DNA from 4 places in the Aminobacter sp. LjRoot7 genome. Region 3 is predicted to be linked to each of the others. Evidence: predicted binding sites of a transcription regulator. Region 3 holds the regulator's gene; each other region holds the start of a gene.
What was found. The regulator PhoB, encoded in region 3, activates phosphate uptake and scavenging genes when phosphate is short. The targets are predictions, from matches to a motif close to TGTCATNNANCTGTCAT.
Positions count from the first base shown of each region.

Region 1: the regulator PhoB is predicted to act here: its motif matches at 6,086-6,102, upstream of ACSQ3E_RS14350 (esterase-like activity of phytase family protein).
Region 2: the regulator PhoB is predicted to act here: its motif matches at 3,834-3,850, upstream of ACSQ3E_RS23235 (esterase-like activity of phytase family protein).
Region 4: the regulator PhoB is predicted to act here: its motif matches at 1,620-1,636, upstream of ACSQ3E_RS17755 (DUF2794 domain-containing protein).

Region 1 is NZ_CAXUPX020000004.1:261,753-269,564, forward strand. It holds gene sufB (Fe-S cluster assembly protein SufB) at 1-785, opposite strand, end outside; gene ACSQ3E_RS14325 (cysteine desulfurase family protein) at 956-2,119, opposite strand; gene ACSQ3E_RS14330 (alpha/beta hydrolase) at 2,338-3,012, shown strand; gene ACSQ3E_RS14335 (FMN-binding negative transcriptional regulator) at 3,027-3,677, shown strand; gene ACSQ3E_RS14340 (acetyltransferase) at 3,701-4,138, shown strand; gene ACSQ3E_RS14345 (GNAT family N-acetyltransferase) at 4,142-4,600, shown strand; gene ACSQ3E_RS14350 (esterase-like activity of phytase family protein) at 4,657-6,015, opposite strand; gene ACSQ3E_RS14355 (GNAT family N-acetyltransferase) at 6,130-6,660, opposite strand; gene tyrS (tyrosine--tRNA ligase) at 6,819-7,812, shown strand, end outside.
Region 2 is NZ_CAXUPX020000009.1:180,043-187,854, forward strand. It holds gene ACSQ3E_RS23220 (SpoIIE family protein phosphatase) at 1-552, shown strand, start outside; gene ACSQ3E_RS23225 (slr1658 superfamily regulator) at 557-1,114, shown strand; gene ACSQ3E_RS23230 (slr1659 superfamily regulator) at 1,134-1,472, shown strand; gene ACSQ3E_RS23235 (esterase-like activity of phytase family protein) at 1,566-3,761, opposite strand; gene ACSQ3E_RS23240 (hypothetical protein) at 3,944-4,852, opposite strand; gene ACSQ3E_RS23245 (helix-turn-helix domain-containing protein) at 5,101-6,186, opposite strand; gene ACSQ3E_RS23250 (ABC transporter substrate-binding protein) at 6,677-7,812, shown strand, end outside.
Region 3 is NZ_CAXUPX020000014.1:81,089-88,900, reverse strand. It holds gene pstA (phosphate ABC transporter permease PstA) at 1-944, shown strand, start outside; gene pstB (phosphate ABC transporter ATP-binding protein PstB) at 969-1,793, shown strand; gene phoU (phosphate signaling complex protein PhoU) at 1,832-2,536, shown strand; gene phoB (phosphate regulon transcriptional regulator PhoB) at 2,635-3,324, shown strand; gene ACSQ3E_RS27910 (ROK family protein) at 3,355-4,596, opposite strand; gene xylF (D-xylose ABC transporter substrate-binding protein) at 4,846-5,886, shown strand; gene ACSQ3E_RS27900 (sugar ABC transporter permease) at 6,027-7,379, shown strand; gene ACSQ3E_RS27895 (ATP-binding cassette domain-containing protein) at 7,401-7,812, shown strand, end outside.
Region 4 is NZ_CAXUPX020000006.1:94,085-101,896, forward strand. It holds gene ACSQ3E_RS17745 (histone deacetylase family protein) at 1-493, opposite strand, end outside; gene ACSQ3E_RS17750 (N-acetyltransferase family protein) at 490-1,008, opposite strand; gene ACSQ3E_RS17755 (DUF2794 domain-containing protein) at 1,156-1,542, opposite strand; gene ACSQ3E_RS17760 (DUF1223 domain-containing protein) at 1,928-2,704, opposite strand; gene ACSQ3E_RS17765 (ceramidase domain-containing protein) at 2,905-3,624, shown strand; gene zapE (cell division protein ZapE) at 3,610-4,797, opposite strand; gene ACSQ3E_RS17775 (protease inhibitor Inh/omp19 family protein) at 4,916-5,461, opposite strand; gene dapF (diaminopimelate epimerase) at 5,682-6,566, shown strand; gene mtaB (tRNA (N(6)-L-threonylcarbamoyladenosine(37)-C(2))-methylthiotransferase MtaB) at 6,566-7,812, shown strand, end outside.

The DNA of each region.
Region 1 (7,812 bases), on a different contig from region 3:
GAGACGTAAGCCCCTTCCTCGGCGATGATCAGCGTGCGCTCGAACTGGCCGGTGTTCTTCTCGTTGATACGGAAATAGGTCGACAGCTCCATCGGGCAGCGAACGCCCTTGGGCACGAAGACGAACGATCCGTCGGTGAAGACAGCCGAATTCAGCGTCGCATAGTAGTTGTCGGAGGTCGGCACGACCGAGCCGAGATACTTCTTCACTAGCTCCGGGTGCTCGCGGATGGCTTCCGAGATCGAGCAGAAGATGACGCCGGCCTTGGCCAGCTCGTCCTTGAAGGTGGTGACGACGGACACCGAATCGAACACGGCGTCGACGGCGACGCGGCCCGACTTGTAGACGTTGTCGCCAGCCTCTTCATCAGACAGGCCGTCGACCGGAGCCGCTTGCTTCTGGACGCCGGCGAGGATTTCCTGCTCGCGCAGCGGAATGCCGAGCTTTTCGTAGACCTTCAGGATCTCGGGATCGACTTCGTCGAGCGAGGTCGGTCCGGGCGTGCTCTTGGGAGCAGCGTAGAAGTAGATGTCCTGGAAGTCGATCTTGGGATAGTCGACGCGCGCCCAGTTCGGCTCTTCAAGCGTCAGCCAGCGGCGATAGGCGCCGAGGCGCCATTCGAGCATCCATTCCGGTTCGCCCTTCTTGGCCGAGATGAAGCGGACAATGTCTTCGCTCAGGCCCTTGGGGGCCTTGTCCATCTCGATGAACGATTCGAAGCCGTATTTGTATTGGTCGACATCGATCTTGCGGACCTGCTCGATCGTTTCCTGCACAGCAGGCATAAGCGTTCTCCATCCACGCCGGGGTCAAGGCCCGACAGTTTTCAAACTATGGCACCGCTGGAGCGGCGTAAGTTCCATATAGTGTGCTTTTGTCGGGAATTCACCCGGAAGGATGCCTTTGGCGTCCCTGACACACCCGTTCACTGGCCCTTGGGCCAAATTTCCGCCGATCAGGCGGCCCTGGTACGGTCCGTGCGGCGCGAAAGAAGCGCCGCCAGGGCCGTTTCGAATTTCTCCACGTCCGCCTCGGACGTCTGCCGGCCAATCGACACGCGCAGCGCGCCCAGATTGTCGGCAAAGCCCATCGCCTTCAGCACGTGGCTGGGGCCGACCTTGCCCGACGAGCACGCGGAACCTGCCGAGAGCGCAACGCCCGCGAGATCAAAGGCTATCTGTGCCGTCTCGGCCTTGACGCCCGGAATAGCGAAGAATGTCGTATTGGCAAGCCGTTCGACCGCCTTTCCGAAGATTTCCGCATCGGGAACCAGCCGCAGAACCGTCTCTTCGAGGCGACCGCGCATGGCGCGGACTTCATTGGTCTCGGCCAGCCCGGCCAGAGCTGCACGCGCGGCAGCGCCAAATCCAGCAATCGCCGGCAGGTTTTCGGTGCCGCCACGATGGCCCTTTTCCTGGCCGCCGCCTGATACCAGCGGCGCGGGCATCATCAGGTCGGCCTGGCCGACGATCGCACCGGCGCCCTTGGGGCCGCCAATCTTGTGCGAAGAGAGAATCAGGTAGTCGGCGTAACCCTCTGACATATCCAGAGGAATACGCCCTACAGCCTGGACGGCGTCGAGCACCAGAACGCCGCCTGCTGCCTTTACCAGTTCGGCAATGGCGCGCATGGGCTGGATGACGCCGGTCTCGTTGTTGGCGGCGTGTATCGCGACCAGCGGCAGGCCTTCCGACTTGTCGTGGACGGCGAGTGCAGCTTCCAGGGCAGCGAGGTCGACGATGCCATTGGCGTCGACACCAATGCGGGTGACGCGATCAGCCGGGAACCGGCCACCGTTCAGAACACAAGGGTGATCGGCCTCAGTGACATAGAGGCGCGACATGCGCACAGCACCTCGGCCCATGCGCCAGTCGGGTGACAAAAGCGTGGTCGCGGCTTCGGTGGCACCGGAGGTAAGGACGACATGTTCAGGCTTGGCGCCAACGAGGGCGGCGACATCGCGCCTGGCATCCTCGATGATCTTGCGGGCGGCCCTGCCCTCGCTGTGCACCGAGGACGGATTGGCCGTTACTTCGAGCGCCGCAACCACGGCCGCACGCGCTGCGGGCAGCAGCGGCGCACTGGCATTGTAGTCGAGATAGGCGCGCGGTCCGGCCATTTTCCTGGTTTTTGCCCTGTCAAATCATGTTCGGATGGGAGGACGCGCAATTTCCTTGAAATTCCAAGGCCAGCCGTCCTATCTACCCGCTTTGCCAAATGGGCGGTTTCGCCACCCAGTTTTGAACAGTTCTAAACTAGCTTCTAAGAAGACGCGTCCCTCGCGTCAAGGCTGGGCACAGGATTGTTTCATCGGCCTTGCGTCAAGTGGAGTAGTTTATGCCAGAGGTCATTTTTACCGGTCCGGCGGGTCGCCTGGAAGGTCGTTATCAGCCGTCCAAGGAAAAGAACGCGCCGATCGCCATCATACTGCATCCGCACCCGCAGTTTGGCGGCACGATGAACAACAAGATCGTGTACGACCTCTTCTACATGTTCCAGAAGCGCGATTTCACCACGCTGCGCTTCAACTTCCGCGGCATCGGCCGCAGCCAGGGCGAATTCGACCATGGCACGGGCGAACTGTCGGATGCGGCTGCCGCACTCGACTGGGTGCAGTCGCTGCATCCTGACTCGAAGAGCTGCTGGGTCGCCGGTTATTCCTTCGGCGCCTGGATCGGCATGCAGCTTCTGATGCGCCGCCCGGAGATCGAGGGCTTCATCTCGGTCGCACCGCAGCCCAACACCTATGACTTCTCGTTCCTGGCGCCCTGCCCGTCGTCGGGCCTGATCATCCATGGCGACGCCGACAAGGTGGCGCCGCCGAAGGATGTGCAGGGCCTAGTCGACAAGCTGCACACGCAAAAGGGCATCACAATCACCCAGAAGACGCTCCCCGGCGCCAACCACTTCTTCGGCAACGACCCGGAGCTAGTGATCGACGAGTGCGCCGAATATCTCGACCGCCGTCTCGCCGGCGAGCTGTCGGATCCGCGTCCGAAGCGCCTGCGCTAAGAGGAGTTCCGCGCATGTACCAGCCCCCGCTGTTTCGCGAGACCCGGCTGGACGTTTTGCATGCGCTGATCCGCAACCATCCGCTCGGCCTTCTGATCTGCAACGGATCGGAAGGCCCGGTGGCCAATCCGCTGCCGTTCCTGCTCGATGCCGGCGTCGGCCCCAATGGCAGGCTGCGGGCGCATCTCGCCCGCGCCAACCCGCAATGGCAGTTGCTGGCCGAAACGCCCGACATGCCGGTGCTGGTGGTATTCCAGGGCGATGACAGCTACGTCACCCCTTCCTGGTACGAAACCAAGCGCGAAACCGGCAAGGTGGTTCCGACCTGGAATTATGCGACGGTGCAGGTGCGCGGCATGGCGCGCGTCATCGATGACAAGGACTGGCTTGCCGGACAGATCGCCGAGCTCACCGCCAGCCAGGAAGCCGGGCGGACCGAGCCCTGGCAGGTCACCGATGCGCCCGACACCTACATCGCAGCGCAGATCAAGGGCATCATCGGGCTCGAAATCGACATCACCGCCATCGACGGCAAGTGGAAGGTCAGCCAGAACCGGCCCGTCGGCGACCGCATCGGCGTGGCCGAAGGCATCGAGGCCGAGCAGAAGCCGGCCGGCGGCATGGCGCAATTGGTCCGCCAATATGGCGGGCTCGCGGGCGAATAGCCTTTTCCGACCTGGAGCCTTGCATGAACATCCGTGCCCGCGTCACGGCCGACAACGCCGTGCTCGTTGCCATCTGGGAGGATGCTGTGCGCGCCACACATCACTTCCTCTGCGAAGACGACATCCAGTTTTTCCGTCCGCTCGTCCGCGACGACTATCTGCCCGCGGTCGAGGTGCTGGTGGCAGACGACGCCGACGGCAAGCCTGTCGGCTTCATCGGCCTGGACGGGCACAAGGTCGAAATGCTGTTCGTCAGCACCAGCCAGCACGGCAAAGGCATCGGCAAGGCGCTGATCGAGCATGTCGGTCGACTGAAGGGGCCGCTTGATGTCGACGTCAACGAGCAGAACCCGGGCGGCGTCGCCTTCTACCTCAAATGCGGCTTCAGGCAGGTCGGGCGCTCCGAACTCGACGGCCAGGGAAAGCCCTTCCCGCTGCTGCACCTGTCGCAAACATCCTGACGCATGGACGGGATCAGCTACCGTCCGTTTCGCCGCGTCGATCTCGCCGCCTATGCGGCATGGTTCGATGACGCCGAGGTGGCGCGGCGCATCGATTTTCCAAATGCCGATTGGGTCGCCTACGTCATGGATCCGGCAAGTCCGGCCCATGCGGTCGTGGCGACGCGGAGTGCGAACGACATTCCACTCGCCGTGCTGCAATATGACGAAGAGCCCGATGACGGCATCAGCCTGCTGATCGCCATCCACCCGGCGCTGCGCGGCCAGGGGTTTGGCAAGCATGTGCTTTCGGCCTTTGTCGCGCATGTCCGCGGCCGCTACACACATGTCGACGGCCATATCGAGGACGACAATTTCGCCTCGATTGCCTGCGTCGAAAGCTGCGGTTTTGTCCGTCAAGCCAAGGAGCTGGAAGACGGTTTCCTGTTTTATCGCAAGCTACTTGGCGTCGGAATATCATGAAATGAATCCGGGCCGCGCGTGCGGCCCGGACGTTGGTCCGACTTAACAGTCGGGCCTTACTTCGCCTTCAGGAACTCGCCGACTTCGAGCAGGACGAACTCGTTGTCGTCAGCCTTGTCGAGCGAGCGGCCGGCCGAGAACGGCAGGTTGTTGTCGTCGCCGACGACGATGTGCGTGGCGTCGACGAGATCGACGTTCTCGATGGTGTTGAAAGGCATGTCGTAAAAACCCTCGCCGCCACCCTGGCGCTTCTTGTTGTCGGGGTCGGCGATGTTCATCAGGTCGATGTAGCCGATCTTGCGGACCGCACCGCCGACATTGGCATCGGACATCTCGATCTTGTAGATGCGCTTGAACTTGGCCGGGCTGGCGAAGCAGTCGGGCTGCGGGTTCTTGGCATCGGCGCATGCCTTAGCGGCCACGCCGGCACCCTGGTCACGCTCGATGACGAGGGCGGTGGTGGCGTCGATCATGTTGAAATCGCCGATGGCATCGCCGCCGGCCGACAGCGGATAGAGCCAGCTGCGGCCGGTCCATTCCTTCTTGGCGACGTCGAACTCGATGACACGCAACGCGCGATTGCCTTCCGCCTGCTCCATGGTGCCGTCTTCCTTGAACAGCGCGCCTTCGAGCAGACCGTAGAGCTTAGAGCCATCCTTGGACTGGGCGAGGCCCTCATAGCCGCCCGAGCGCTTGAGGTTGAAGGCCGGCATCGGCAGCGACGGGTTGGCCTGCAAGGTCAACGTCGGATGGTCGGGCGACTTGACCGGCTTGCCATCGACCACGGTGCCGACGACGTCGGTCAGCTTGCCGTCGAGATCGAACTTCAACAGATAGGGGCCAAACTCCTCGCCGACCCAGAAGCCGTCGGCAACTGGCTGGATCGATTCGACGTCGAAATCGCCGCCGGTGAGGAAGCGGGTGTCGGAGCCTTCGAGCACGATCGGGAACGGCGCCTTGCGGTCGGGATCGGTCAGGAACAGGGTCTTGATGCGGTTCATCGTGCCCTTGTCCCAGTCGAACGAGATGTGATGCAGCATCAGGGCGGCGTCAGTGGAGTTCAGCTTGTTGCCGAAGCCGTTGTCCGACAGCGACCAGAACGTGCCGTCGCCGACAGCCTTGATGCTGGAGAAGCCCTGGACGGGCTGGCCGTCGAAGGGCAGCGACAGGCCGGTCATGCGCACGCCATCCTTGCCGGGAACGGTGCCGAGGCCTTCGGCGCGCTTGCGGTCGGGAGTGGTGAATTTGCCCGACGTGCGCAGGTGCTCGGGCGCATTTTCGGGTGCAGCGATGATGGTGTTCGCCGGCAGGATCGCGTGACCGGCGAGCGTTGCCTTGAATTCCGTCGCATCCGCGAAGGCGGAGGCGGTGGTGAGCGCGATAAAAGCCGCAGCCAGATAGAGAGAGCGTCGCATGGTGGACCCCGATTGGTTGAAGGAACGCCCTCCAGCTAGGTCCACGCCATGTCGGGCGGGTGACGCCTCGGTGAAACTTTGATGAAGTCCCCTGAAGCCTGATGGCAGGACCGCCTAGCGGTTCCGCCGGTCGGCATTGCCCATGGTGTAGACGTGGGCATCAAGCCCGTTCATCGGACCCGTGTGCTGGAAACGCATGCCTATCTTTTCCAGCACGTTCAGCGACGCCGTGTTGTCGACATGGGCGAAGGCGATGAAGTGATCGCGTATCTTGCGGTCGAAGAAGAAGTTGGCCAAGGCCCCTGATATCTCGGTGGCATAACCCTGCCCCCAGAATTCCGGCGCAATCGCGTAGCCAAGTTCGAACTGGCCGGTGGCGGCGAACATCGAGAAACCGGCGCGGCCAACAAAGCGCTCGTCATCGCGCCGTTGCAGCTTGAGCTTGGTAACACCGTACAGACGGTATTCCTCGGCCCAGCCCAGCATTCGGCCGGCAGCCTCGTCACGTGTCCAAGGCTGGCCGGTGATCGACAGATATCGCGACGCCTGCACTTGCGAATGCAGCCAGACGAGATCGTCCAGGTCCGTGTCGCGCCAGGTCCGAAGCAACAGCCGTGGTGTTTCCAGAACCGTTTCATCTGTCATGTTGCCGTCCATCCACGCCCTCATTCATTTCCGGCATCACAAGGGACGCTCCTGTCGGTTGGCAATCCTTGTGATTCCAACGCTTCAGATGCTAAAGCGCTCGCGTCGCCGATCACATGCACGATCTGCCATGCCAATCGTCCGCCGAGAGAGAAGCCATGTCCGCCTTTAAGTCCGATTTCCTGCGCACCCTTTCCGAGCGCGGCTTCATCCACCAGACCTCGGATGACGCCGGCCTCGACGACCTGTTCTGCAAGGAAACCGTGTCGGCCTATATCGGCTTCGATCCGACGGCCTCGAGCTTGCATGCCGGCGGCCTGATCCAGATCATGATGCTGTACTGGATGCAGAAGACCGGACATCGCCCCGTCCCGCTGATGGGCGGCGGCACAGGCATGGTCGGCGACCCGTCGTTCAAGGACGAGGCGCGCAAGCTGATGACGCCCGAGATGATCCAGTCCAACATCGACGGCATCAAGCAGGTGTTTTCGAACTACCTGACCTTTGGCGACGGCCCGCGCGATGCGATGATGGTCAACAACGCCGAGTGGCTCTTGCCGCTCAACTATCTCGAATTCCTGCGTGACGTCGGCCAGCATTTCTCGGTCAACCGGATGCTGAGCTTCGATTCCGTCAAGCAGCGTCTCGACCGCGAGCAGTCACTGTCGTTCCTCGAATTCAACTACATGATCCTGCAGGCCTACGACTTCGTCGAGCTGAACAAGCGCTACGGCCTGCGCCTGCAGATGGGCGGCTCCGACCAGTGGGGCAACATCGTCAACGGCATCGACCTTGGCCACCGCCTCGGCACGCCGCAGCTCTATGCTCTGACCTCGCCGCTGCTGACCACGTCTTCCGGCGCCAAGATGGGCAAGTCGATGAACGGTGCCGTCTGGCTCAACGCCGACATGCTGTCGCCCTATGATTTCTGGCAGTACTGGCGCAACACCGAGGACGCCGACGTCGAGCGTTTCCTCAAGCTCTACACGGCGATGCCGCTGGACGAGATCGCGCGCCTGGCAGCGCTTGGCGGGTCGGAGATCAACGACGCCAAGAAGGTGCTGGCGACCGAAGTGACCGCAATGCTTCACGGCCGCACTGCTGCCGAGCAGTCGGCAGAGACCGCGCGCAAGACCTTCGAGGAAGGCGCGC
Region 2 (7,812 bases), on a different contig from region 3:
CACGGCCTGGAGAGCGGCGTGCTGATGCTGATGGTGCAGTCGGTTGCGCGCGCGCTGCAGGAGACGGGCGAGGACAATCCCCGCCAGTTCCTCGATCGGCTGAATCGCGCCATCTTCAAGAACCTGGAGCGCACCAATTCCGACAAACACCTTTCACTGGCCTTCCTCGACTATGAAGACGAGCGCCTCGTCCTGTCGGGTCAGCATGAAGAGGTTCTGGTTGTCCGCGCCGGAGGCAAGGTCGAGCGGATAGACACGCTTGACCTCGGCCTGCCGGTCGGCCTTGAGCGCGACATTTCGCCTTTCGTAGCCACCCGCAATATCCCGTTCAGTAGCGGCGACGTCATCGTGCTTCACACCGACGGCGTGACCGAAGCAGAGGGGTCTGGCGGCAAGCTGTTCGGCCTCGACCGGCTCAGCGAAAGTGCACGGTCGCGCTATGGTAGCAGCGCGGAAGAGATCAAGACGGGAATTGTCGATGACCTGATGGCATATATCGGCACACGGAAGATACACGACGATATTACACTCGTCGTCATGAGGCACAGGTGAGCACATGACAACTATGTATGGTCCGGCCGACATTGCGATGGGCATGCGCGACAATATCAGCCGCGTCAGGTTGTTTGACGGGCCGCTGGACCTGAAATGGCACCATTGCGCAACGACTTCGGATTTCATCGCCGATCTTTTCGCGCTGCCCTTCCACGCATCGCGAAACGACTACAAGGAAGTGCGCCACAGCATTGGATACCTCGTCAACGAACTGATCGAGAATGCGGTGAAGTTTCGCGAGCCGGGCGAGATCATCGTCGAAGCATCAATGGACTCAAACAACTTCAAAGTTAAGGTTTCCAACGTCGTTGCCGACAAGACCGCGGTGACGTTTCAGAAGCTTCTCTCCCAGATTACCATAGGTGATCCGGGAGACCTTTTGATCCAGCAGATTGAGGCAAATGCCGCCGATCCCGATGCTACCGGCTCCGGGCTTGGATTGCTCACGCTGATGAGCGACTATGGCGCCCGACTGGCATGGATCTTCAGCCCGGTTGAATCCAGCAACCGGGTTCACGTCGAGACCTATGCCACGATCCCGATCTCGCAGGCTCACTAAAGAAAGAATGAAGGCGCCCATGGAAGTAAGAACCGATGACTATCGCGTCTGGACCGAAAACAGCGATGTCTATTTCGACGGCTCCATGCGGCTTTCTGGTTCGGAAGCCTACGCGCCGGTACTGGCGGTGATGACGGCCATCCTGGCCGAAAAGCCTGAAACCATGACGCTCAACCTGACCGACCTCGAGTTTCTCAACTCATCCGGCATCAATCTTCTGGCCAAGTTCACCATCGAAGTGCGCAAACACCCCGACGTTCAGCTCGTCGTGCGCGGCAGCTCCGAGATTCCCTGGCAGTCCAAGTCGCTGCCAAACCTGAAGAAGCTGCATCCGGCGCTGGTGTTGCAAATCGACTGAAGCGGCAAGGCGGCAGGTAACATCCGTCGCACAGGACAGAAAAAGCCGCGGCATCGATGCCGCGGCGTTGTCGTTTCGGCTCTCGCCGTCCGGTCAGTTGATGGCAGCGATATTGCCCAGGCGAATGAACAGCGTTTCGCCCGAGGAGTCGTCGACGCCGTCATTGTCGGTGACGACAAAGGCTTCGCCTGACGCATCGATGGCAAAGCCTTCGACCTTGTCGACGACGTAGCCTTTGGTCGCGGCCTTGAGGTCGGGCACGAGATCGCGCACCAGCGTCTTTTCCACAACCGGCAGCTCGCCGCCGAGCTTGGCCGGCTTGAAGCCATCGAGCGCGACCGAATAGAGGCGCTTGTTGAAGGCTTCCTGGCCGATCAGATTGTCACGTTCGACGATGAACAGCTTGCCGTCGTGGGCGGCAATCTCCGACAGGCCGACCCAGCCCTTCTCGGTCTTGTCGAGGGGATAGCGGACTGCCGACCATTCCTTGTCCTTGGGCTTGTAGGCGACAAGCTTTACCTGGCCCTTGGGGTCGTCGGCCCATTCGCGCTGGATCGCCATGACCAGGGTGAGGTCGTCGCCTTCGCCGAGCGTGGTGATTCCTTCGAGGCCGAAGCGGGTCTCGTGCGCCAGCAGTTCGGCCGGAAACGCGATCTCTTCCTTGATCTCGCCCTTGGCGTTGACGTTGAAGATGGCGTGCGGGGTCAGCTTGTCGGTGCGGCCTTCAGAGGCGAGCCAGAAACCGCCCTTGCCGTCCGGTGCCAGGCCTTCGAGGTCAAGCTTCTGGGCCGGCTTGCCATCGCGCGTGACGACGGTCTTTGCGGTGATCAGGGCAGGGGTCTTGGTGGTGTCGACGGTGAAGATCGCCGGCGCCGAACGGTAGACCGAGTCCGACACCGCATAGAGCTTGCCGGCCTCCTTGGGATCGGCGGCGAGGCCCGAGAGCGCACCCCAGCCGAGCGGCGTGCCGTCATCATTGGGAGCGGCCACGATCTGCGGATAGTTGGCGGCACCTTCGCCGAGCTCATAGACCATGACATGCGAACGGGCGAGGCCGTCCTCGACGAGGTCCGTCTCGTTGGCAGTGACCAGCAGGTTGCGCTGCGGGACGGCGACGAGGCCCTCCGGACCGATACCAGAGGGCAGGAGCTGGACGAATTCCGGTTCCTTGCCGGTGTCCTTGTAGACGCCGATCAACGACGCGCGCTCGGCGGCAACGAAGATGTATTTCTGGTCGCCGAACTGTGCGAACTCCAGGCCTTCTGGCTCGATGCCCTTCTTGTTGCGGGCGTCGGGATAGTGACCAGCGGCGGCCGCCTGGTATTCGAAGGACGGACCGGATTCGTAGAGCACTTCGCCAGTCTTGGAGAAGATGGTGAAGCCCCGCGCACCGCCCTTGTAGTCGCCTTCATTGGCAACGACGAGGCGGTCATTGTCGAGCCACTTGACCGCATCGGGTTCGCGCGGTGCGTTCTCGACCTTGCCGGTGAAGCTGAGCGCCCCGTCCTTCTTGGTGTCGACGTTTTCGAGCGTCACTTCGCCAGCCGAAAAATGCGACACGATCTTGCCCGAGGCCGCATCGACGATGGCGATGTGGTTGTTTTCCTGCAGCGTGACGGCAATCTCACCGGCTTCATTGAAGGCGACGAATTCCGGCTCCGGATCCTCCGGCGACACAGCTGCGATGCCGGTCAGGTCGACCGTCTTGATCGAAGCGCAATCGACAGCACCGTCCTTCAGGGAAACGATCTTGAGGTTGCCGGCGGGCAGCTGTGGCAGTGCGCCTTCGTTCAGCTCTTCGTCACGCTCGTTTTCGATGGCGATGGCGAGGAGCTTGCCGTCCTTGCTCAGCGCCACCGAGTCGGGCTGGCCGCCGAGATCGCAGGAGGCGTCGATCGCCTTGGAGGCGAGGTCGATGATGGTCAGGTTGCCCGATGGCTCCTGCTTGTTCTTCGAGGTGTTGACGCCGGCGAAGACCTTGCCGCCCAGCACCGTGACGGAGGTCGGCTCGCCTTCGATCTTGACGATGCCGGCGGCCTTCGGTGCCTTGGCGTCGGTGATATCGATGAAGCCGACGGCGCCGAGTGGGCTGTCCGAATAGACCAGCGTCATGCCGTCTTCGGTGGCGGCAATGATCTCCGACGACGTCGGGGTCGCGGCGTCGACGCCGGCCGGCAGATTGGTGGCGACCGGGAAGGTGGCGATCCGGTTGAACGCCTGGTCGGCATAAGCAGGGAAGGCTGCGGACGCCGCCAGCGCGGACGTCAAAAGCAGGAGCTTGCGTGACATGGGAAACCTCTTTGCCTGAACGAATTGCGGTCCTCGTTTGGGGCAATGAGATTTCAGCGCGATGACAAGAAGATGATGGTTTCATGACAGGAGCAGCGAGCATCCGCGCCGATCAAACTCGCCATGTTATCCGGCAAAAGACTTCCCGGGCGACGTTCGCCACCCGGGAAGTCTGGCAGGGGTCAGGACGGTGTCGACCACTGGCCTCCCTTGTAGAGGCGCGTGGCGGTGTTGGTCGAGGTGAGGTCGATCTCCACCGAGTTGGAGCGGGCCGAACTGAACATCGTCGACGTAGAGATGTTCTGCTGGAACCAGACCATCACCGTGTCGATGGGGGTCAGCGTGACCGAACCCTGGACAATGCCGCTCGGCGCCACATAAAGCGGCGTCGTCTGCTGGACGCCTTTCAGCGTGGAGATCTGGCTCAGCGCCGGATGGATCAGGCCGAACTGGTTCTGCATGGTGACGCCGGTGGCCGGACCGCCGGTCGCCGGCGGCTGCAGAATGCCGTTGCTGTCGAGCAGGCACTGCTGACCCAGCCCCAGCGTCCGCTGGTTGGTCGTCGCGGTCACAGTCACGGTGTCGGCGAAGATATTGGTGCCGAACAGCGAAAACTGCGGCGTCCAGGAGAAGGCGGTGCTGTAGAGATAGGCAGTGAGCGACTGCCATACGACGTTATAGCTGCCGCTGTCGCTGCCGGACGCAACCTTCTTGGCAAAACACATGGCGTAGTTGTTGGCCTTCAGCGTTGCCAGGTCGTCGAGATCGACAAGAACCGTCACCGCCTTGGACACGGCATCCAGCGCCGAGTAGAAGGCCATGAGATTCTGCCTGGCGGCTTCCCGCTCCTGGATGTCGGCCTCGTCGGCTGGGGCCGCGCTGAAGGTCGCGGTCTTTCCGGCAACCGAGGTACAATTGCACAGGTCGCCGCTCGCCGACTGCCCCTGCCTGACGTCATAGGTGTTGCCACTGGCAACGGAACCGGACGTGATGTCGATCGTGAACGACTGGCTGGTGCTGACAGTTCCGTCACCATCGGCAACCTTCGACCAGACCTTCCCAACCTTCTTGTAGACATGCAACTTCGCCATCTTGGCCTCCTGGAATTTTGGTTGAAAATTCAGATGCAAGTTTAGCAATAGCCGCGCGGCCTTTTTGACTTCCACACACTAGACAATCTTCGACAATTGCACAGTATTTTAAGTATTATTCCGCCACACCGCTGGACATAATCTGTATCAATTCCAGAAATACGTCTTGCTGCTGGCGTCCAAAAAAGATGTCTGCTCGTCCCAGGCCGCATCTGCCCGGCGTCTCGCCGCCCAGCGTCGGCACCCGGTCAGCCGACCATCAGTTCCCTGAGCCAATGTTCCAGTTGATTGCTGCTCGACGCAGGGGAGGCGGCCGTCAGCCACTCCGCGTCTCCGCGCCGGCCGGCAGCACGCGCGGCGCGAGGCGACTTGCCGAAGGCCTCATGGAAGATCCGGCTGAAATGCGCCTCGTTCCTGAAGCCGAGATCATAAGCGATGTCGCCGATACGACGATGGCGGAAGGCCGGGCTGCAGATGTCGAGCAGGGCGCGGCGAAGACGGCGGCGGCTGATATAGTGCCTGACACCGCCTGATGCCTCGAACAGCCGGTAGAGCTGGCTTCGCGAAATACGGAACGCGCCGGCCAGCTCTTCGGGTGTCAGTTCCGGCTGGTGCAGCCGCTCTTCGATATGGCGGCGAATGGACCTGACAAGACTGCGGTGAGGCGCCGTTGCCGGCGCCGGCTGCGACACGGCTCCGATCGCCAGGCATGTGTCGGCGAGGTTTGCCGTGACCCGGGCAAGCGCCACCGCCTCGTGGAGCCAGAGCCGTGGCGCCGTCTGGCACAAGGTGACGATGTGCTGTCCCAGCAGACCGCCGACCGGCGTGTCCCGCAACAGAATGCGCCCATGCTGCCTGTCCAGTTCGCCCGCGGAAGGGGACAGGAGCGATCGCGGCAATACAAGACTTACGCTTTCGCTGGCATAGGCGACGAAGTCGAGCGGGCTTGCCAGGTCGACGATTCCGACGTCGAGATGGCTCAGTCGGCTGGCCTCGCCGGAGTGCCGCAGACGGCCGCCACCCTGGCTGCAGACATGGATGAAAAGATGATCCAGGTCATCGCGCAGAGTCCTGGTATCGGATCGCGAATAGCGAACGGCATCGCTTTTTCCGTGCAAAACCAGCGCCAGGCCGAGGTGGTAAACGGTGAGCGAGGCGAAAAAACTGTGCTCAGGCCGATGAAACGGTCGCGTCACCCTGAACAATGAAGCCAGAAGCTCTTGCCAAGATTTAAAGCGGTCTGAGTCCGTGTCACCTGAGGCTGAATAATTGAGAATTTGTATTCTTGATCCATTCGCACCGGTCTGTTGCGTTTCGGGAAAGATACTTGACACGACCACACCGCACCCCCATGCGACCAATGGAGATTACCACCTATCAAACTATCTTCTATTCATAAAACTTCTTTTACGATGCGCAGAAGTTTAAGTATATGTCTACAATATATGTCCGCGCGTTCGCTCAGCGCAGCTGACAGTAGAGGCAGGTGATGTCGTCGCTTGGCACGCCTGCCGATATCGAATTCAGCCGCAGCCAGACATCAGCTCCACCAGATCGGCAACCTCGGACGCGGCGCCGCTCCGCAACTGACGCGCAGCTTCACGGCAGTCTTGGCGGGGGATGTTGTTCCATTCCATTCAAGCCCGCCTTATCCGGACGGACCTCCGCTCACCGAAGTGGGTGGCGAAGATGCGTACACGTGCATTGGCCCAAGCATCAATGCCACTGGATCGGCAGAAATGGTTTGACAACAACCGACAAAAGCCTAGCCTCTAATATATGGAATATATTCCATTGTACTGGAAGCCTGGGAGGACTGGCATTATGACGATGAGACTGGCTCTTGTTTCTGCGGTGGCCGCGCTTTCAACTGCATCTGCGGCTTATGCGGAGCCAACCAAGGGTGGCATCATCAATGTCGCGACGGTTGGAGAGCCACCAACGCTGGACGCGATGGTCACGTCGACAGATCTTGTCGGCATGATCAGCCAGCACATCTTCGAGACGCTCTTTACCTTCGACAAGAACTGGAACGTCGCGCCGCTATTGGCGGAGAGCTTGCCCGAGGTGAGCGACGATGGGACGGTGTACACCATCAAGCTGCGCCAGGGCGTTGCCTTCCACGACGGCACACAGTTCGATGCCGCAGACGTCGTCGCCTCCCTGGACCGCTGGATGAAGCTCGCAGGCCGGGGCAAGCAGATCGCCCCTACCGTCAAGCAGATCGAGGCCGTCGATCAGTCGACAATTCGCATCACCCTGACCAAACCCTATTCAGCCCTGCCGGCGCTGCTTGCATTCAACAATTCCGCGGCGATCATGCTGCCAAGCGAAAAGCAGGCAGACCCGATGGTCGACGTCATCGGCACTGGCCCCTATCAGCTCAAGGAGCGCAAGCCGGATCAATACATCCAGCTGACGCGCTTTGACAAATACAAGCTGCGTACCGAGGAAGGCTCCGGTTATGCCGGCGCGAGGATTGCCTATCTCGACGAAATCCGGTTCGTTCCGGCACCCGATGCCTCCACCCGCCTCGAAGGGGCCATCGCGGGGCAATTCGCATATACGGACTCGCTTCCCGTCGAACAGATGGGCCGGCTCACCGACAGCAAGTCGGAGGCAGTGCTGTTGCAGAATTCGGGCTGGCTGATGATGCGCATGAATGCCAAGCAAGGCGTTCTTGCCGACGTAAAGGTGAGAAAGGCCGTGCAGGCGGCCCTCAGCGAAAGCGACATGCTCGCTGCCGCGTTTGGCGACCCGAAGTTCTTTGCTGTCGAGGGCGCAATGTATCCGGAGGCATACCAATGGCACAGTGACGTCGGAGTTGAGGGCAACTACGACGTCGGCGATGCCGATGCCGCAAAGAAGCTGCTCACCGACGCCGGGCTGACGACGCCGACCCCGCTGCGGATTCTAACCAGCCGCCAGTACGAGTTTCACTACAAGATGGCGCTGGTCGC
Region 3 (7,812 bases):
TGTCCGACAGCTCGCGCGTCCAGCTCAGGGCGATCGTCGCCGCCGACCCATCGGTGATCGGCACGACGCGCAACGTCGACATCCTCGCCGCTGCCAATCTCGACTCGGCCTTCAAGGGCCAGATCGACCTCGAGGTGCCGGAAAGCCGCCGCAAGGTGTCGGACCAGCAGGTCGAGTGGATGAACAAGCTCAAGGCCGAAGGCGTGATGGCCGAGCACTTCAACACCGGCCTGTTCAGCTACGGCGCATCGAGCCGTCCTGAAACCTCTGGTGTTGGCGTCGCCCTCATCGGCTCGTTCTACATGATGGTGATCGTGCTGCTTCTGGCGCTGCCGATCGGCGTCGCCGCCTCGATCTATCTGGAAGAGTTCGCCAAGAAGAGCCGCTTCACCGACCTGATCGAAGTGAACATCAACAACCTCGCCGCGGTGCCGTCGATCGTCTTCGGTCTGCTCGGCCTGGCCGTGTTCATCAACTTCCTCGGCCTGCCGCGCTCGGCCTCCTTCGTCGGCGGCCTGGTGCTGACGCTGATGACGCTGCCGACGATCATCATCGCGACGCGCGCCGCCCTTGCCGCCGTGCCGCCGTCGATCCGCTCGGCAGCCCTTGGCCTCGGCGCGTCGAAGATGCAGATGGTGTTCCAGCACATCCTGCCGCTGGCCGCCCCCGGCATCCTGACCGGCACGATCATCGGCCTGGCGCGCGCGCTCGGCGAGACCGCACCGCTGCTCTTGATCGGCATGGTCGCCTTCGTCGCCGACTATCCCAAGACGCCTTTCGACCCGGCGACGGCCTTGCCGGTGCAGATCTACATGTGGGCGAACGAGGCCGAACGCGCCTTCGTCGAGCGCATGTCGGGCGCCATCATCATCCTTCTGATTTTCCTCATGGCCATGAACATCGTCGCCATCGTCCTCCGCCGCCGCTTCGAGCGCCGCTGGTAGGGCATGGACAAGGAGCATCCTGCTATGAACATCATGACCGAAAAATCCCTCGACGACGCGGTGAATGCTGAGATGAACGCCAGAACGAACGAAATCATCAAGATGCGCGGCGACAAGGTCACCGTGCACTATGGCGACAAGCAAGCGTTGTTCGGCGTCGACCTCGACGTTCGCCAGAACCAGGTGACGGCGCTGATCGGCCCGTCGGGCTGCGGCAAGTCGACCTTCCTGCGTTGCCTCAACCGCATGAACGACACCATCGATGCGGCCCGCGTCGGCGGCAAGATCACCCTCGACAGCGAGGACATCTACGATCCCAAGATCGACGTCGTCGAGCTGCGCGCTCGCGTCGGAATGGTGTTCCAGAAGCCGAACCCGTTCCCGAAATCGATCTACGAGAACGTTGCCTACGGCCCGCGCATCCATGGCCTGGCCAAGAACAAGGCCGAGCTCGACATCATCGTCGAGAAGTCCCTGCAGAAGGCCGCGCTCTGGAACGAAGCCAAGGACCGTCTCAACGAGCCGGGCACCGGCCTGTCGGGTGGCCAGCAGCAGCGCCTTTGCATCGCGCGCGCTATCGCGGTTTCGCCCGAGGTGATCCTGATGGACGAGCCGTGCTCGGCGCTCGATCCGATCGCTACCGCCAAGGTCGAAGAGCTGATCGACGAACTGCGCGAGAACTACACGATCGTCATCGTCACGCACTCGATGCAGCAGGCGGCACGCGTGTCGCAGCGCACGGCGATGTTCCACCTCGGCTATCTCGTCGAGGAAGGCCCGACCGACAAGATGTTCACCAACCCCGACGACAAGCGGACGCAGGACTACATCACCGGCCGCTTCGGCTGAGTGGGTTTCGTCGCGGCACACGATACGAGGAAGAAATCATGGGCGAACATACAGTCCGGTCCTTCGACGAAGAACTCCAGCACGTCGACCAGCTCATCCGCGACATGGGCGATCTCGCCGGCGCGATGGTGGCTGGCGCCATCCGCGCGCTTTTGTCATCTGACCAGGCGCTGGCGCAGAACGTCGTGGCTGATGACACGATCATGGATGCCAAGCAGCGCGATCTCGACAATTCCGCGATCACACTGATCGCCAAGCGCCAGCCGATGGCGCAGGACCTGCGCGCCGTCGTCGGCGCCATCCGCATGGCGGGCGATCTCGAGCGCATCGGCGACCTCGCCAAGAACATCGCCAAGCGTGTTGGCGCCGTTGGCCAGTCGCCGACCCCGCGCAACCTCTCGCATTCGATCGACGCGATGGCGCAGCTGGTGCTCGGCCAGGTTCGCGGCGTCGTTGATCTTTATGTCGCACGCCAGGCCGAAGGCCTGAAGAACCTGCGCGCCGACGACCAGAAGATCGACATCCAGTACACCGCCGTGTTCCGCGAGCTCCTGACCTACATGATGGAAGATCCGCGCAACATCACGGCCTGCACGCATCTGCTGTTCTGTGCCAAGAACCTCGAGCGCATCGGCGACCACGTCACCAACATCGCCGAGAACGCCTATTTCGTCGTGACAGGTACGCAGCTGCCGCTGAATCGGCCAAAGGTCGACGAGACCACGACGACGGTTCCGGCCTGAGCACTTCCGCAACCGCATGCGTTTGGCGCGGGGGCGCTGCATAGGTTAAATCAGCGCATGGTCCAGAAGCGGCCATGCGCAAGGACAAGGTATAGCCGATGATCGCTCCCAAGGTCATGGTCGTCGAAGACGAAGAGCCGCTGGGCGTGCTGCTTCGTTACAATCTCGAATCCGAAGGCTACCAGGTCGAAGTCGTCACGCGTGGCGACGAGGCCGAAATCCGGCTCCAGGAAAACGTGCCCGACCTTCTGGTGCTCGACTGGATGGTGCCTGCGTTGTCAGGTATCGAACTGTGCCGCCGGCTCAGGATGCGCCCGGACACCGAACGCCTGCCGATCATCATGCTGACCGCGCGCGGCGAAGAGAGCGACCGGGTGCGCGGGCTTTCGACGGGCGCCGACGACTATCTGGTCAAGCCGTTCTCGACGCCGGAGTTCATGGCGCGCGTCAAGGCGCTGCTGCGCCGGGCCAAGCCCGAGGTGCTGTCGTCAGTGCTCAAGGTCGGCGACATCATGCTCGACCGCGAGTCGCACCGGGTCTACCGCAAGAAGAGCGAGATCAAGCTCGGGCCGACCGAATTCCGCCTGCTCGAATTCATGATGCGGCATCCGGGCCGGGTGTTCTCGCGCAGCCAGCTGCTCGACAATGTCTGGGGCGAGACGATCTACATCGACGAACGCACCGTCGACGTCCATGTCGGACGCTTGCGCAAGGCGGTCAACAATGGCCGCATGCCCGACGTGATCCGCACCATCCGCGGCGCCGGTTACGCCATCCGCGAGGACTAGCCGGGCTTCTGTCCCTTTCGGGATCTGGCTCTAGGCGACATCGGCATCGGCGCGGCGAGGTGCCGTGCCTGCGGCAAAGATTTCCTGATCGACGGTGAGCAGGGCGCGCATCATCGCGCCCTCGCGCTTGAGCGGAACCTCGTTGGGTTCGGTGTCGAACGAGATCGCCTTGGAATGCAGCCCGCCTGCTGTCTTGGCGATGGCAGCGCGCACATGCGGCTCCATGATGTCGAAGGCTGTTGCACCGACGCCGACGAAGGCGAGGGGGGCAGGGTCGAACAGGGCGAACATCGAGCCTAAACCGAAGCCGATCGCCTCGCCGGCCCTGCGGAAGGCTTCGCGCTCGGGGCCGTCATGGTCGCGGGCGGCATCGGCAATCGACCTGATGTCGTCGTCGGACAGGTCGGCCAGCGGTTCGGCGTTCTCGTCGCCAATTCTGGCGTTGCGCCAGATGGCGTAGTTGCCGGCATAGGCCTCGATGCAGCCGCGGCGGCCGCAGCGGCAGAGCGCTCCGTCGGGCCGGTGGACCATGTGGCCGAACTCGGCGCCCGAGGATTGCGTGCCGGTGAACAACTCGCCCTTGATGACCAGGCCCATGCCGATGCCGTGCGACAACAGGATGGCGATGAAATCGTCGCGATAGCGCACCGGATCGCGCCAGCGCAGAGCCTCGGCGATCATGTTGCAGTCGTTTTCGACCGAAACCGGGACGCCGAATTCCTGCTCGAACCGGTCGGCGAAAGGCAGGTCGTCGTGCTGGGTGATCGGCGACCACAACAGCTTGCGCGAAGCGGCATCGGTGATGCCCTGGACGGCCATGGCGATGCGCAGCACGGTCCCGCCGGAGGCAGCAGCATCGTCGATCAGCCGCCGGACCATGGCGACGCACTCGTCAATCAGCGCCTCGGCGGTCATCTTCTGGGTCACCAGCCGCTTCGTTTCCTCGACGACCGTGTTGCCGGCATAGTCGATGACGGCGGCGGACAGGCTGTTGAGCGAGAGCACGACGGCAACGATCGACGCGGCATTGGGTTCGAGCGTCAGCCCGACCTGCGGCCGGCCGCGCTTCATCGAAACCGGCTCGCTGACCTTGGCTTCGGCGAGGATGCCTTCTGAAATGAGATCGGAGGAAATCGTCGAGATCGTCGAATGGCTGAGGCCGGTGGTGGCGGCGATTTCGGTGCGCGACGGCTGGCTGGCACGGCGAACAGCGGATATAACCATGGCGCGGTTGCGCCGTCTCAGATCGTCGTGACGTATGCCGACCGACATGTGCTCGTCTTCCTCCCGGCGAAGCGCTGCCCTTCTTAAGCGGCAGTCCCTTACGCGCCAAGTGATTGTGACAGAGCCTGCGCCAATTGTCTCTATTTATTTCGGGCTCCGAAAAAAATACGGAGCGCGCGCGAAACCATGTTGACACTGGCCGGGCATTGAGTCAGTATTTTTTCGAGGCTCGAAAAAAAGAGCTTCTCCAAGGGCTATCGCGAAGTAGGCGCGCCCATTGGGCGCAGGGAGGAAATAATGAAAAAGTTTACCACCGCCATCCTGGCGGGTGTTGCCATGACTCTGTCGCTTACGGCAGTGGCTTCGGCAAAGGACAAGGTCATCGGTGTCTCCTGGTCGAACTTCCAGGAAGAGCGCTGGAAGACCGACGAAGCCGCCATGAAGGCCGCCATCGAGGCCGCCGGCGACAAGTACATCTCGGCTGACGCGCAGTCGTCGCCGGCCAAGCAGCTGACCGACGTCGAAAGCCTGATCTCGCAGGGCGCCAACGCCCTGATCATCCTGGCTCAGGACGCATCGGCCATCGGACCGGCGGTCGACAAGGCCGTCGCCGAAGGTATTCCTGTTGTAGGCTACGACCGCCTGATCGAAAACAAGGACGCCTTCTACCTGACCTTCGACAACAAGGAAGTCGGACGCATGCAGGCCAAGGGCGTGTTCGCCGCCAAGCCTGAAGGCAACTACGTCTTCATCAAGGGCTCGGGTGCTGATCCGAACGCCGACTTCCTGTTCGCTGGCCAGATGGAAGTGCTCAAGGAAGCCGTCGACTCCGGCAAGATCAAGAATGTCGGCGAGGCCTATACCGACGGCTGGCTGCCGGCCAACGCCCAGAAGAACATGGAGCAGTTCCTGACCGCCAACGACAACAAGATCGATGCGGTCGTGGCTTCGAACGACGGCACCGCCGGCGGCGCGATCGCTGCGCTCCAGGCACAGGGCCTTGCCGGCTCGGTTCCGGTCTCCGGCCAGGACGGCGACCATGCCGCGCTGAACCGCATCGCGCTCGGCACCCAGACCGTGTCGGTGTGGAAGGATGCACGCGAACTCGGCAAGAACGCGGCTGAAATCGCCTCGCAGCTTGCCGATGGCAAGAAGATGGAAGAGATCGCCAACGTCACCAAGTTCAAGACGCCTGGTGGCCTCGAGCTCAACTCGGTCTTCCTGACGCCGGTTCCGATCACCAAGGACAACCTCAACGTCGTCATCGACGCCGGCTGGGTTGGCAAGGACGTGGTCTGCCAGGGCGTGGCGGCCGGTTCGGTCGCAGCCTGCAACTAAGATCGGCTTCATCCGATCGGTCAAACGCCGCGGCTTGCCCGCGGCGTTTTTCAAAAGCGCCCGCTTCATGACATGGCGGATTGACCCTATCATGCGCACACCGGCTGCCGCTTAGACGGCTATCCGGTCGGGAGGTAACAATGACAGACACGACAACCAACGCGCCGGCTGACCGAGCGCGAACGACCGAACTCAGCCCGGTCGGCCGTTTCCTCAAGGCAACCGAGATCGACACCCGCATGCTCGGCATGGTCGGCGCGCTGCTGCTGATCTGGGTCGGCCTGCAGGTGATTTCGAGCCTGCGCCTCGGCGTCAATCCGCTCGATTTCGACAGCCGCACCTTCCTGACCGCCCGCAATCTTTGGAACCTGTCGGTGCAGGCGTCCGCCGTGGCGATCATGGCGACCGGCATGGTGCTGGTTATCGTCATGCGCAACATCGATCTGTCGGTCGGCTCGGCCGAAGGCCTGATCGGGATGGTGATGGGCTTTGCCCAGGTGCATTTCCTTGTCAAAGCCGTCGGCCTCGAGCTCGGCAATCCGTGGATCTGGGCACTGGCGCTTGCCATAGGCATAGCACTCGGCCTGATGATCGGCGCGCTGCAAGGTTTCGTCATCGCCTACATGGAGGTTCCCGCCTTCATCGTGACGCTGGGCGGCTTGCTGATCTGGCGCGGGGCGGCCTGGTGGGTCACGTCAGGCCAGACGATCGCGCCGCTCGATGCGACCTTCCAGCTGATGGGCGGTGGTCCGCAGGGCGCCATCGGCGCGACGTGGAGCTGGATCGTCGGTCTTGTCGCATGCCTGGCCGTGGTGTTCCTGCTGCTGCGCGGCCGCCAGCAACGCAAGCGCTTCAAGTTTCCGCTGCGCCCGGTCTGGGCCGAGGCATTTCTCGGCACCGTCACCTGCGGTGTCATCCTTGGCGCGATCTGGATCGCCAATTCCTACCCCTGGCCGATCGGCATCGTGCGTCGCTACGCCGAGGCCAACGGCATCACCATTCCCGAAGGCGGCCTGTTCATCGCCCACGGCATTGCCATTCCCGTCCTGATCGCGGTGACGGTGGGGATCGTCATGACCTTCGTCACCAACCGCACACGCTTCGGCCGCTATGTCTTCGCCATCGGCGGTAATCCAGAAGCAGCCAACCTCGCCGGTATCAACACACGCTGGATCACCATGAAGGTGTTCATGATCATGGGCGTGCTGGCGGCGATCAGCGCGGCGGTTTCCAGTGCCCGCCTGAACTCGGCCACCAATTCGCTCGGCACGCTCGACGAGCTTCTGGTCATCGCTGCTGCGGTCATCGGCGGCACCTCGCTCGCCGGCGGTTCCGGCACGGTTGCCGGTGCCATGCTGGGCGCTCTGCTGATGCAGTCGCTGCAGTCGGGCATGGTGCTGCTCAACATCGACACGCCGCTGCAGAACATCGTCGTTGGCCTGGTGCTGGTCGTGGCCGTGTGGCTCGACACGCTCTACCGCAAGCGCGTCTAACGAAATCCGGGAGCCAAGATCATGGAACAGACCCGTATCCCGCTCGTCGACCTCAAGAACATCTCCATCGCCTTCGGCGGCATCCGCGCCGTCGACGACGCCTCGGTCGACCTCTATCCCGGTGAAGTGGTGGCGCTGCTCGGCCACAATGGCGCAGGCAAGTCGACGCTGATCAAGATCCTGTCGGGCGCCTACAAGCGCGACGCCGGCACGATCATGGTCCGGGGCGAGGAGGCATCGATTGCCAACCCGCGCGACGCCAAGAAGTATGGCATCGAGACGATCTACCAGACGCTGGCGTTGGCCGACAATGTCGACGCTGCCGCCAACCTCTTCCTCGGCCGCGAGATCATGACCTCTTATGGCACGCTCGACGACGTCGCCATGGAGGCCGAGGCGCGCAAGGTGATGGGCCGGCTCAACCCGCGCTTCC
Region 4 (7,812 bases), on a different contig from region 3:
CGGCAACGTCGGCAAAAGCGTGATGGCCGGGCGGGCGACATAGCGCATAGGCTGCCGGCTCGCCCGACAGCACCGCCTCGGTTGCGGCCACAGCACTCCATGCGCTCCAGCAGGCGCTGTCGAAGGTTTCTGCCGAGATCGGGCAGGCGGTGTCGGCCATGTGGTAGCCGGCCTGTCCAGCGGCACCCGCCGGGTAGCTGCCGTTGCGGGCAAACGGATGGATGTTGGGAATGACCTCGGCTGAGGCGCCTTCCATGCGCTGCCAGCGCTCGAAGATGTGGGTCAGGAACTCGATGTATTCGGGCGTGTGGACGGCCGCGATCGGGCCGAGGCCGTAGTTGGCCGGGCGGTGGATCGTCGAGCCGGCCGCCCGGGCTCCCGCCAGCAGGCGCTCGACGCGTTCGGGCTGTTCGGGATTGGGCTTTTGCATTCCCATCGACAGGAACGACTTGGGATCGTGGCGCTTCTGCTCCTCGGCATAGAAGGTCTTCATTTGGGCTTCCCCGTCGTTTCGCTCAGCGCCTGGAATGTCGGTCCGCTGGCAATGTAGGATCTCTGGTCGTTCGTCGCGGCAAAGCCGAGCCTGGTGTAGAAGGGATGCGCCCGCGCATTGTCGTCGTCGACCGCTAGCCGCATGTAGACGCCGCCTCTGTCCTGGCAAAGCCTGGCGACATGGCGCAACAGCCGTTCGCCGATGCCGAGGCTGCGGAACTGCCCGTCGACGAACAGATCCTGCACGAAGAGGCCAGGCCGGCCATACCAGGTCGAGAAGATGGGAAAGAACAGGCACATGCCGGCGAAAGCCTCGTCCATCTCGGCGATGACCGCCTCGAAGGCCGGGTTTTCGCCAAACCCGAAGCGCCTGATGTCGTCTTCAGTGCAGGCGACGCCGTCAGCCTCGCCGACATGGTCGGCAAGCCCGATGATCGCCCTCATCAGCAACGGCGAATCGTCTGCAGTGGCCGGCCGGATGGTGATGCCTGCTGGCTCGGGCCTTGTGGTGTCCATCTGTGCATTCCGCATTCAGTCGCGGAATTGATAGCATCAGGGCAGGAGCTGGGGAGGAGGATTCAGCCTCTGGCGCAAGCATCGTGGTATCATGGTCCGATGTTGGATCGACATCCGGCGCAATGTCCAACGTTGCGGTAGCTGTGGTTAGGCTTCCACCACCTTCAGGCGCTTGTCGAAGACGCCGAGCACGCGTGCCAGCTCGTGGCCGCGCTTGAGGATCAGGCCGCCGGCGGCAATGACCGAGAATGCGCCCTGCTTGCGGGCGAGCTTCGGATCCTTGACGATCTGGAACAGGGGGGTTTCGCTGGTGCGGCGAAAGACCGAAAAGACGGCCCGGTCGCTGAGATGGTCGATGGCGTAGTCGCGCCACTCATTGGCGGCAACCATGCGTCCGTAGAGCCTGAGAATCTGGTCGAGTTCCCGTCTCTCGAATGCCACAGGGAGGTCTTGGCGCTCCCTACGGGCCTCATGGAGCGGGATCAAAACTGCGGATGTCTCGCCATCCTCCGCCCCAGCACCGCGATCAGTCATCAATCGTTCCCTTGCAGAACATGACCTCGGCTAAAGAATCGCGCATTCGCACCCGAATTGCAACCCGGAACGGCGAAGCAACAGCTGTATGAAGAGTGTAAGGTAGCTTGCCGTAGCGGTAACGTTTGCGAGACAGACTGTCGGAATTGGTGATGACTCGCCACATTCCTGCCGTTTTTTATCCGCGCTGACGCCCCATTGTCCGACGAATTTACCCGTGTTGCCTGAGACGGTTCGGTCCGGCACCGGCTCGTAAACCCCAAGCCCCCCGCCCACGGGCTAGAGTCGGATCGAACCAACCTCGGTTCCTTTTCAGGACGAGGTGCGACGATCCCAAAATCTGAAGCCGACGTCTGGCCAAAAGCCTGCGTCGGCTTTTTTGCTTCTACAGCGCCGTCTTGGATGGCCTGCGCACGACAGCCGCGCCGAGAATAGGCCCGGGCACGCCGTCCTTGCCGACAGCCTGCAACAGCACGGCGCAGCCGCCCTTCTTTTCCACTTCGCTCTTGGGCAGTTCGAACCGCTGCGTCTGGCCGTGCCACATGCCGGCGGTGTGCAGGTCGGTCACGGCATTCCAGTAGGTGACGCTGCGGCCCTTGTTTTCGCCCTTCTGCAGATCGACGACCTGGGGCGGCTGATAATGCACGATCACCACATGGGCCGGGCTGGCCGGGCCCTTGGCGGCGCCGACCTCGATGGTGAAGGTGTCGCCATTGTCGGTCACCTTGAGGTCGACATTCATGCCCTGGCCGGTCTCGGCGAGGTTGGCGAGCGCGCCGTTCACATCCTCGCTCTTGGCGCCATTGACGTGGGTGCGACCATTGATGACCGCCTGCGGCGTGTAGACCGAGCGCGCACCGAAGGCACGCATATAGGCATATTGCCGGTCGGTGTTGTCCTTGCTGCCGAGTACATCTTGCCAGCCGAGGTAATCCCAGTAGGTGACGTGATAGGCGAGCGCGACCATGTCGTCCTGCGCGGCGAACTTGGCAAACAGCTCATCCGCCGGCGGGCAGGAATTGCAGCCCTGGCTGGTGAAGAGTTCTATGACGCCGAGCGGGCGCGCGGGGGCCTTGGCTGTCGAGTCGGCATGCGTTGCGCCGGTAAACCCGGCAAAGGCCAGCGCCACGGCTGCCAGCCGAAAATATCTGCGAAACTCCATGACCGATCCAGTTCCTGAGCCGGCGAAACCAGCCTTTTTGTAGTTGCTGAAATATGTGGCAGAAGCGTCATTCAACGGGAAGTCACGTTGCGGTGAAATTTTCAACAAGTGGAGTTTCCGCTACGTCAGGCTGCCGGGACAAATTACTGTTATGAAAATTGGCTCGTGGCGGTAGAATTGGGCTCTGGCGAGGCAAGGTGATGCTGGAACAGTTCAGCCAACATCTCGATCTCTATTGCGAGCGCACTGGCGTCGGTCTGTGGGCCGAACCCTTCAATGCGGTAAGCAACCTCGCCTTTTTCGCCGCCGGCCTGTGGGGTGTCTACGAGGCGCGGCGGCGCAATGCCGGTACGTTCGCCGAGGTTCTGGGCTGGTGGGTGGTGGCGATCGGCATCGGCTCGACGCTGTTCCACACCTTTGCCACCGAGGCGACCAAATGGGGCGACATCGTTCCGATCGCCAGCTTCACCCTGGTCTACTCGCTGTTCAACCTGCGTCGCTTCGCCGGCATGGCCTGGCCCAGGGCGCTGGTGATCTTCTTCGGCTTCTACATCGCGGTCGGTTTCGTCACCTACATGGTGCCCGACTGGCTGCGCGTCGCCTCCAACGGCACTACCGGCTACCTGCCGCCGTTTTTGGCACTGATCTTCTTCGGCTGCGTGGTCATCGCCAGTGGCAGCCGCGCTGGCTGGTACAACATTGCGGCCGCGACGATATTCCTGGGCGCCGTCACCTTTAGGGTCATGGACCCGCTGGTGTGTGATGCGTTGCCGATCGGCACACATTTCATGTGGCATGTGCTCGACGGGTTGATGCTCGGCGTGCTGCTTGCCGCGACGACGCGCTATGGCAAGCCGCGCACGGAGCAGGCGGGCCATCCTGCACGCAGAATGGCGGATAGTGCCTTACCCGGCCAGTGAAGCCGCCGGTTCGGGGTGCCTTTCGGCCCAGCCGTCGAGCCATTCCGCGCCCTGCATCTCGATAAGTCGCGACGACGTGCGGTCGAACTCGAAGGCTTCATGGCCGCGCTTGCCGACATAAAGCTTGTCGGGCGTGGCAGCGGCACTGATCACCAGCCTGATGTGCTGGTCGTAGAGCGTGTCGACCAAAAGGATGAAACGCTTGGCCTCGTTGCGGTTGGCTTCCGCCAGGACGGGCACATGGTCGACGAAGATGGTCTTATAGTGCGCGGTGATCGCGAGATAGTCGCGCGCCGCGAGTGGCTTTTCGCACAGATCGGCGAAGCCGAAGCGCGCGCAACCGGCGACGGCGGCAGGAACGGCGACCTTGCGGCCCTTGACCGCGACTGTGGCCGGTTCGGCCGCGGCACCATGGGTCACCTTTGCCCAGGCCTTGTCCATCGCCTTGTCGGCAGCCTCGCCGAGTGGGCTGATATAGACCGGCACGCGGTCGAGCTTTTCCAGCCGGTAGTCGGTGTCGGCGTCGAGATTGAGCACCGCGGTGTTCTGCTCGAGCATGCCGATGAAGGGCAGGAACAGCTGCCGGTTGAGGCCGTCGCGATAGAGATCACGCGGCGCGACGTTGGAGGTGGCGACGAGCACCACGCCATGCGTAAACAGTGCTGAAAACAGCCTGGACAGGATCATCGCATCGGCGATGTCGGTGACCGAGAACTCGTCGAAGCACAGCACCCACGCCTCTTCGGCCAGTGCGGCCGCCACAGGCGGGATCGGATCGTCGTCGCGCGAGGTGCCGTTCTTGCGTGCGGCGCGCTGCTTCTGGATGCGGTCGTGCACATCGGCCATGAAGTCGTTGAAATGGACGCGGCGCTTGTGCTTGACCGGCACCAACTCGAAGAAGAAGTCCATCAGCATGGTCTTGCCGCGGCCGACGCCGCCATGGACGTAGAGACCCTTGACGTGCTCGTGCTGCGGCTTGCGCCTGGCAAACAGCCAGCCAAGCGCGCTCGACTTGCGCGCCAGCCTCTTGTCGGAAATCTCGTCGATCAGCCTGTCGAGCGCGGCCACGATCTTGAGCTGCGCCGGGTCGTGGCGGATGTTGCCCAACTCGACCAGATGGTCGTAGCGCTGCCTGACGGTCACATGGGTCTGTAGGCCGTCACGCAGATGCATGGCTCACTCTGGCACGAATACGAACGTCTGATGTGCGTTGCCGCGCGTCCGAACGGACGCGCAAAAACCTATGCATGATCCGGTCCCGAAAATCGAATCCGATCTTCGGCGTCATGCTTTAGCGGTTGAGCGAGATCGGCAGGCCGTTGGAGGTCTGGCCGTCGAAGCGGCCTTCGCCCGACTGATAGAGCCTGGCCAGCGGCGAGCCGGCTTCATCGAACAGGGTCAGCTGCTTGCCGGCGACGTTCCACGACTTGACGCCGTCGATCGGTGCCGGGCAGCGCAGCGGGCCGGCACGGAAGCCCTGGCCGAACTTGGTCTGCGGCGTCGCCACCTTGCAGCTCTGGCCGGAAACCGAAGCGCTCCACACGCCAGCCACGCTGGTTGCGGTGATGTCGGGTGCGTTGGCGGCGGCAGCACCGCCGTCGGCAGGCAGCGCGGCGACCTGGGTCTGTGCCGGTGCGGCCGGGAACTGCGAGGCGCCTGCGGCGGCACCCGGTGCCGAGGGCGGCGGCAGCTGGCCGCTGGTCACAGTGCCGGCGGGTGCTGCGGGCAGCGGGGCCGGCTGGGTGTCCATCGAGGAAAGGCGCGTGCTGTTACAACCGGCAGCCGCCAGAAGCGCCACCAGCGATGCGGCCAGCAGGCCGGTTTTCGAAAAAGCCATTGCATTCCCTCCGTGGGGCAGTTCTGGGGGCGCCCCCGCGCGATCGACAGTTCGCCTCTAAAGCGGCGAAGTTGGCAGAATTTCAACCTGATATGGTTAAAATAGGGTTTGCATATGAAATTGTTGCAAAATTGTCTCAATAGGCCAGCGTGCCGCGAGACTGGTAATTCGGCGATGTTTCCGCCATATAGGCCCCAAACAGCCGCGAGACTTACCGACCATGGCCATTGAGGCCCCTTTCGCCAAGATGAACGGGCTCGGCAACGACATCATCGTTGCCGACATGCGCGGTCGCGCGGACCGTGTTGTGCCTGCCGCGGCGATTGCGCTGGCGGCCGATCCGGCGACCAAGTTCGACCAGATCATGGCGATTCACGACCCGCGCACGCCAGGCACGATCAACTACATCGAGATTATCAATTCCGACGGCACCCATGCCCAGGCCTGCGGCAACGGTACGCGCTGCGTCGTGCAGGCGCTGGCCGCCGAGACCGGGCAGAAGGTGTTCACCTTCGAGACGGTTGCCGGCATCCTCAATGCCGAGGAGCACGAGGACGGCTCGATTTCGGTCGACATGGGTATCCCGCGCTTCGGCTGGCAGGACATCCCGCTGGCCGAAGAATTCCGCGACACGCGCGCCATCGAGCTGCAGATCGGGCCGATCGACGCGCCAGTGCTGCACTCGCCTTCGGTCGCCTCGATGGGCAATCCGCACGCCATCTTCTGGGTCGACGACGACGTCTGGTCCTACGACCTCGACCGTTTCGGGCCGCTGCTCGAAAACCATCCGATCTTCCCCGAGCGCGCCAACATCTCGATCGCCCAGGTGACCTCAAACGAGACGCTCAACCTGCGCACCTGGGAGCGCGGCGCCGGCCTGACGCTGGCCTGTGGTTCGGCAACCTGTGCGGCCGCTGTCTCCGCTGCGCGCACCGGCCGTACCGGCCGTAGCGTGACGGTTACAGTGCCGAGCGGCGGGACGCTTCAGATCGACTGGCGCGCCGACGACCACGTTGTCATGACCGGCCCGGCCGAGTGGGAATTCTCCGGCAGCTTCAATCCGGCCACCGGCGCCTGGCGCCGCGACCAGCAGGATGTCGCCTGATGGCGGTCGACGTCGTTACCTTCGGCTGCCGCCTCAACACCTATGAGTCAGAGGTGATGAAGCGCGAGGCCAAGGCTGCGGGGCTGGAAGAGCTCAAGGGTGGCGCGGTCATCTTCAACACCTGCGCGGTGACCAGCGAAGCCGTGCGCCAGGCCAAGCAGTCGATCCGCAAGGCGCGGCGCGAAAACCCGGATGCGCGCATTATCGTCACTGGCTGTGCAGCCCAGACCGATCCGGCTGCCTTCACTGATATGGCCGAAGTCGACCTCGTGCTCGGCAACGAGGAAAAGCTCAAGGCGCACAATTACCGGGCGCTGCCCGATTTCGGCGTCAACGATTTCGAGAAGGCCCGCGTCAACGACATCTTTTCCGTGCGCGAAACGGCAGGCCATCTGGTCGATGCCATCGAAGGCCGGGCGCGTGCCTTCGTGCAGGTGCAGAACGGCTGCGACCACCGCTGCACCTTCTGCATCATTCCCTATGGCCGCGGCAATTCGCGTTCGGTGCCGATGGGCGCCGTCGTTGAGCAGATAAAGCGGCTTGCCGGCAACGGCTATGCCGAGGTGGTGCTGTCGGGCGTCGACATGACCAGCTACGGCGCCGACCTGCCGGGCGCGCCGCGTCTGGGCAAGCTGATCAAGACGATCCTGCGCCAGGTGCCCGATATCAGGCGGCTGCGCCTGTCCTCCATCGATTCGATCGAGGCCGACGAAGACCTGCTCGAAGCCGTCGCCACCGAGACGCGGCTGATGCCGCATCTGCATCTGTCGCTGCAGTCGGGCGATGACATGATCCTGAAGCGAATGAAGCGTCGCCATCTGCGCGACCAGTCGATCCAGTTCTGCGCCGATGTGCGCAAGCTGCGTCCCGACATCGTCTTCGGCGCCGACATCATCGCCGGCTTCCCGACCGAGACCGACGAAATGTTCGAGAATTCGATCAGGATCGTCGAGGAGTGCGGGCTGACTCATCTCCACGTTTTCCCGTTCAGCCCGCGCGAAGGCACGCCCGCCGCGCGCATGCCGCAGGTCAGGCGCGAGATCGTCAAGCAGCGCGCTGCGCGCCTGCGCGCCGCCGGCGACGTTACTTATGCGCGCCACCTCGAAAGCCTCAAGGGCTCGTGCCAGCAGGTGCTTGTCGAGCGCGAGGGACTTGGCCGCACGGAATGCTTTACGCTCGTTGCGCTCGACCGGGGTGCACCGGGCGAAATCATAGAAGTCGACATCTCCGGACATGACGGCGAGCG